2 linked regions of the Variovorax paradoxus B4 genome follow. The protein of the gene in region 1 binds, or shares a complex with, the protein of each later gene. Links are inferred from orthologs where the notes say so. Each region holds a gene or a part of one and is shown on either strand. Other genes may lie near its edges.

Evidence for each region.
Region 2: the proteins of cgtA (region 1) and ybiB are in contact, whole or in part, in a crystal structure (PDB 8BFT), measured with the Escherichia coli proteins. The link is inferred for Variovorax paradoxus B4 from one-to-one orthologs.

Annotation. Positions count from the first base shown.
Region 1 is NC_022247.1:4,630,540-4,633,745, reverse strand. What follows is about bases 100-2,991. They hold cgtA (Obg family GTPase CgtA), read left to right. Parts: upstream 100-947; coding sequence 948-2,036; downstream 2,037-2,991. Other genes in these bases: proB (glutamate 5-kinase), read left to right, coding at 2,079-2,991; rpmA (50S ribosomal protein L27), read left to right, coding at 620-877; rplU (50S ribosomal protein L21), read left to right, coding at 296-607; VAPA_RS21625 (polyprenyl synthetase family protein), read right to left, coding at 100-107. In the rest of the region: more of VAPA_RS21625, read right to left, coding at 1-99; more of proB, read left to right, coding at 2,992-3,206. UniProt on the Escherichia coli protein: An essential GTPase which binds GTP, GDP and possibly (p)ppGpp with moderate affinity, with high nucleotide exchange rates and a fairly low GTP hydrolysis rate.
Region 2 is NC_022247.1:3,848,015-3,851,321, forward strand. The notes cover bases 291-3,283. They hold ybiB (DNA-binding protein YbiB), read left to right. Parts: upstream 291-1,330; coding sequence 1,331-2,236; downstream 2,237-3,283. Other genes in these bases: VAPA_RS17950 (nitrate reductase), read left to right, coding at 291-1,283; cobA (uroporphyrinogen-III C-methyltransferase), read left to right, coding at 2,233-3,039; VAPA_RS17965 (hypothetical protein), read right to left, coding at 3,045-3,283. In the rest of the region: more of VAPA_RS17950, read left to right, coding at 1-290; more of VAPA_RS17965, read right to left, coding at 3,284-3,307.

The sequences.
Region 1 (3,206 bases):
CCGGTGTCGAGGCGCTGCGCAATCACACGGTCGACTTCGACCATGTCGCCGGCGATCAAATCCAGCACGGTGGCGGTGGGGGAGGTATCGGCGGCGTGAACTGGCAAGGCGTTTGCGCGCGGCGCGTCTGAATGCGAAAGTGACAGCGGCACAAGGCCGGAAGGCGCAGATTATAGGGAGGAGCGCGCGGCCTCCCGGCGGCCCTCCCGCTCGAACCATGTTAGCGCATGCAAACCGTGCTAGAATCTAGGGCTCTGCGGAATTCGCCGTAGAGCTCATTCCTTAAGAGGTTCACATGTACGCGGTCATAAAAACCGGCGGCAAGCAGTATCGCGTTGCTTCCGGCGAAAAAATTAAAGTAGAACAGATTGCTGCGGATGTAGGCCAGGAAATCGTGATCGATCAGGTTCTTGCAGTCGGCAACGGCAGCGAAATCAAGATCGGTACGCCCCTGGTGTCCGGCGCAACGGTGACAGTCACGGTACTGTCGCACGGCAAGCACGACAAGGTCGGCATCTTCAAGATGCGCCGTCGCAAGCACTATCAGAAACGTCAAGGCCATCGCCAGCAGTTCACCGAACTGCAAATCGGCGCGATCGCCGGCTAAGGAGCAGATTCCATGGCACAGAAAAAAGGCGGCGGCTCAACGCGAAACGGGCGCGATTCCAAGCCCAAGATGCTCGGTGTGAAGGCCTTCGGCGGCGAACTGATCAGCGCAGGCTCGATCATCGTGCGCCAGCGGGGCACCCAGTTCCACCCCGGCGTGAACGTCGGCGTGGGCAAGGACCACACGCTGTTTGCACTGGTGGACGGCCACGTGTCGTTCGGCGTCAAGGGCGCACTGAACAAGCACATGGTCAACGTGACCCCGGCATAAGCCCGAGTCACTTCGATCAGCTCGAAGCCCCGCTTTGCCGGGGCTTCTTCATTTGTACACTGGATACCCCATGAAGTTCGTCGACGAAGCCTTCATCGACATCGCCGCAGGCGATGGCGGCAACGGCTGCGTGTCGTTCCGTCATGAAAAATACAAGGAATTCGGCGGCCCCAATGGCGGCGACGGCGGCCGCGGCGGCCACGTCTACGCGGTAGCCGATTCCAATCTCAACACCCTGGTCGATTTCCGCTACTCGCGCCGCCACGAGGCCAGGCGCGGCGAGCACGGCATGGGCTCCGACATGTTCGGCGCCGCGGGCGACGACATCCTCCTCAAGATGCCCGTCGGCACCATCATCAGCGACGCCGAAACCGGTGAAGTGCTGTACGAGATGCTGAAGGAAGGCGAGGTCGTCACCATCGCCAAGGGCGGCGACGGCGGCTTCGGCAACATGCGCTTCAAGAGCGCCATCAACCGCGCCCCGCGCCAGAAGACACCGGGCTGGCCCGGCGAGAAGAAGAGCCTCAAGCTCGAGCTGAAGGTGCTCGCCGATGTCGGCCTGCTCGGCATGCCGAATGCGGGCAAGTCGACCTTGATCAGCGCCATCTCGAACGCGCGCCCGCGCATCGCCGACTACCCCTTCACCACGCTGCACCCGAACCTGGGCGTGGTGCGCGTCGGCCCGGAGCAGAGCTTCGTGGTGGCCGACCTGCCCGGCCTGATCGAAGGCGCGTCCGAAGGCGCTGGCCTCGGTCACCTCTTCCTGCGCCACCTGCAGCGCACGCGGCTGCTGCTGCATGTGATCGACATGGCACCGTTCGACGACGCCGTCGATCCGGTCGCCCAGGCCAAGGCCATCGTGGGCGAGCTGAAGAAGTACGACGCCGCGCTCTACGAAAAGCCGCGCTGGCTGGTGCTGAACAAGCTCGACATGGTGCCCGTGGACGAGCGCGCCGCGCGCGTGAAGGACTTCGTCAAGCGCCTGCGCTTCAAGGGCCCGGTGTTCGAGATCTCCGCGCTCACGCGCGAAGGCTGCGAGCATCTGGTGCAGGCCGTGTACCAGCAGGTCAAGGCGCAGCATGCGGCGGAACACGTGCCGGTCGAGGTCGATCCGCGCTTTGTCGAGCTGCCGCCCGAGCCTTCCTCTTCCTCCTCCTGACCGCCCACCAACACGCTGCATTCACGACCGCTACGCCCTCCAATGACCTCGAACTCCGGATCCACTGCCTTGCGGGATGCCCGCCGTATCGTCGTCAAGGTGGGCTCCAGCCTCGTGACCAACGAGGGGCGCGGTCTCGACGAGGCTGCCATCGGCGAATGGTGCCGGCAGTTGGCGGTGCTGGTGCAGGGCGGCCGCGAGGTCGTGATGGTGTCGAGCGGCGCCATTGCCGAAGGCATGAAGCGCCTCGGCTGGCGTACGCGGCCGCACGAGGTGCATGAACTCCAGGCCGCAGCGGCCGTCGGGCAGATGGGCCTGGCTCAGATGTACGAGACCAAGCTGCGCGAGAACCAGATCGGCAGCGCCCAGGTGCTGCTCACCCATGCCGACCTGGCCGACCGCGAGCGTTATCTCAATGCGCGCTCGACCCTCGTCACGCTGCTCGGGCTGGGCGTGGTGCCGGTCATCAACGAGAACGACACCGTCGTCAACGACGAGATCAAGTTCGGCGACAACGACACGCTGGGCGCGCTCGTGGCCAACCTGGTCGAAGCCGACGCGCTGGTCATCCTGACGGACCAGAAGGGCCTCTACACGGCCGACCCGCGCAAGGATCCGGACGCGAAGTTCGTGCACGAGGCGGCGGCCGGCGACCCGGCCCTCGAAGCGATGGCGGGCGGGGCGGGCTCCAGCCTCGGGCGCGGCGGCATGATCACCAAGATCCTTGCGGCCAAGCGCGCCGCCGGCTCGGGCGCCTCCACCGTGATCGCCTGGGGCCGCGAGCCCGACGCCCTGCTGCGCCTGACGCGCGGCGAATCCATCGGCACGCTGCTGGTGGCGCAGACGGCCAAGCACCAGGCGCGCAAGCGCTGGATGGCCGATCACCTGCAGTTGCGCGGCGCGGTCACCGTCGATGCCGGCGCGGCGGCCAAGGTGCGCGCCGAGGGCAAGAGCCTGCTGCCGATCGGCATGACCGGCGTCTCGGGAGAGTTTTCGCGCGGCGACGTGATCGCCGTGCGCGACATCGATGGCGTGGAACTCGCTCGCGGCCTTGCCAATTACTCGAGCGTCGAGGCCCGTCTGCTGTGCCGCAAGCCCTCGTCGGAATTCGAGCGCCTGCTGGGTTACGTGGCGGAGCCGGAAATGGTCCACCGCGACAACATGGTGCTG
Region 2 (3,307 bases), 780 kb from region 1 along the record:
ACGACAGCGCCGAACGGGTGTGGAACGAGCACCGCGAATCCACGCGCGGGCGCGACCTCGACATCACCGGCATGAGCTACGCGATGCTCGACACCGCGGGCCCGCAGCAATGGCCGCTGAAGGAAGGCGAGGCCACCGGCCGCGCACGCCTCTACGAAGACGGCATCTTCCCCACGCCGGACGGCCGCGCACGTTTCGTCGACACCGTCTACAAGCCGGTGGCCGAGGCGCGCGAGGCGCGCTATCCATTCTCGCTCAACACAGGCCGCCTGCGCGACCAGTGGCACGGCATGAGCCGCACCGGCACGGTCGGCCGCCTGTTCGGCCACGTGGCCGAGCCGGTGGTGCAGATGAACGCGCAGGACATGGCGCGCCGCCAGCTGAAGGACGGCGACCTCGTGCACCTCACCTCCAGGCGCGGCTCAATCCTGCTGCCCGCGCAGGCCAGCGCCGAGATCGGCCTGAGCCAGGCTTTCGTCGCCATGCACTGGGGCGAGGAATACCTGAGCGGCTGCTCGTCGACCGGCACGCCGCTGGCGGGCATCAACGCGCTGACCACCTCGGCCTACTGCCCCAGCTCGAAGCAGCCCGAACTCAAGCACACGCCGGTCAAGATCCTCAAGGCCGAGCTGCCGTGGTCGCTTCTGGCCATGGCCTGGCTGCCGCCCGACGCCGCGCTGGCCGCGCACCAGGCGCTCAAGCCGATGATGGCGATGTTTCCGTTTGCCACCTGCGTGCCGTTCTCGGGTAACACGCCGGGCGAGGAACGCAGCGGCATCCTGTTCCGCGCCGCCGCGCACGACGCGCCGGCCGATGAAACCATCGATCGCATCGAAGGCCTGCTCGGCCTGCGCGGCAGCGATGCCCTGCGCTACGCCGACCGCCGGCGCGGCCAGAGCCGCGTGGCACGGCTGGTGCGGCGCGCCGACGGCAACGCCGGCCTCGAAGCCTTCCTGCTGGGCGGCGACACCAGCGCCGAAGCCTGGATCGGCACCCTGCTGCGCGAGGAGATTCCGGCGCAAAGCTACGGCCGGCTGCTGCTGTCGCCGGGCGCGCGCGCGCCCGTGGCGGTGCAGTCGCGCGGACATCCGGTCTGCACCTGCTTCAACGTGACCGATCTGGCGATCCAGGCCGAACTGGGCCGCTGCACCGGCACGCCCGACGAGCGCCTGGCAGCCCTGCAGGGCACGCTGAAATGCGGTACCAACTGCGGCTCCTGCCTGCCCGAGCTCAAGCGCATGGTGCGCGCCACGCCGGCCGAAACCGTGGCGGAGGGTGCATAAGCCGACTCGCATTCCGGCATAAGCATTGCGGGACAATCGGCGCACCCATGGGAATCAGCCAATACATCAAGGAAATCGGCCGCGGCGCGCGAGGCGCCAAGCCGCTCACGCGCGAGCAGGCCACGGACCTGTTCGGCCAGGTGCTGGACGGCACCGTCACCGACCTGGAGATCGGCGGCTTTTGCCTTGCCATGCGCATCAAGGGCGAAACGCCCGAGGAGATGGCGGGTTTCCTCGATGCCACGCATGCGCGGCTCGATCATGTGCCCGCCGCCGATCGGCCGCTCATCGTGCTGCCGAGCTACAACGGCGCACGCCGGCTGCCGGTGCTCACGCCGCTGCTGGCGCTGCTGCTGGCCCGCGAAGGCCTGCCGGTGCTGGTGCATGGCAGCGCCACCGAAACCTCGCGCGTGCTGGCGTCGAACGTGCTGGAGGCGCTGGACGTGCCCGCGCTGTCGGCCATCCGCAAGATCCCCTGCGGCGAGGTGGGCTTTGCGCCGACCGAGCTGCTCAATCCCGCGCTCAAGCGGCTGCTCGACGTACGCCGCGTGGTCGGCCTGCGCAACCCTGGCCACAGCGTGGTCAAGCTGATGCAGCCGACCACCGGCCCTTGCGTGGTCGTGGCAAGCTACACCCATCCGGAATACGCACGGACCATGGGCGAGACCTTCGAGCTCATGGGCATGACCGCCCTGCTCTCGCGCGGCCTCGAGGGCGAAGTGGTGTCCGACCCGCGCCGCACCGCGCAGATCGACGGCTTCGTGCGCGGCGTGCGCAGCGAACTGCAGGCCCAGGAAAGTGGCACGTCGAGCGAGGTGCCGGGCCTGCCGAAAGAAATCGACGTCACGACCACGGCCGAATACACGCGACGTGTGCTGAATGGCGAGCTTCCCGTGCCGGAGGCCATCGCAACGCAGGTGAGGCATATCACGCAACTGGCATCCCACGCATGAACAAAGCCACTTCTTCATCCGCTGCCGGAAGCTGCACGCTGGTGGGCGCCGGTCCCGGCGACCCCGAACTGCTGACTCTCAAGGCCGTCAAGGCGATCCAGGCCGCGACCGTGCTGCTGGTGGACGACCTCGTGAGCGAGAGCATCCTGGCGTCGTATGCGCGGCCCGATGCACGCATCGTGCACGTGGGCAAGCGCGGCGGCTGCAAGAGCACGCCGCAGGCCTTCATCGAGCGGCTCATGATCACCGCGGTGCGCGAAGGCGAAACCGTGGTCCGGCTCAAGGGCGGCGACCCCTTCATCTTCGGCCGCGGCGGCGAAGAGGTCGAGCACCTGCGCGAGGCCGGCATCGAATGCACGGTGGTCAACGGCATCACGGCCGGCCTCGCGGCCGTCACCTCGCTGGGCGTGCCACTCACCCACCGCGACCATGCGCAGGGCGTGGTGTTCGTCACCGGCCACGCCAGGACCGGCGCCGGCGCGGCCGAAGACCCGACCGACTGGCGCGCCCTGGCCGCCACCGCGCACAGCGCGCGGCTCACGCTCGTGATCTACATGGGCGTGGCGGGCGCCGGCCACATCGAACGCGAACTGCTGCACGGCCTGCCCGGCGACACGCCCGTGGCCGTGGTGCAGCATGCGAGCCTGCCGAACCAGCGCCAGGTCGCGACCACGCTCGACAGGCTGCAGGCCGGCATTGCCGAAGCCGGCATCGCCAGCCCCGCGGTGATCGTGGTGGGCGACGTGCTGCGCGGACTCGCCGCAGCGGTGCTGCCGGCGGACGGGAACCGTTTCGGCACCTAGGCTTCTCAGAAACTCCCGACGAGCCCGAGCCGTGCGCGGAAGGCGGCGGCTTCCGGCGCAGGGCTCGCGCGCAGCACCACCGGCGTGCGGCTTCCGAGGCTGGCCACGAGGGCAATCCAGGCGATCGCCAGTTCGCCATCGGCTGCGGCCAGCCGCTGCTGGTCCAGCATCAGGCCCTGGAAGTCTTCCAGCATCTGGACTTCCGAAATCTCCCCGCGGCTCATGCGCGTTTTCGCGCGCTCGAACTCGGCCCTCGCCTCGCGCACCC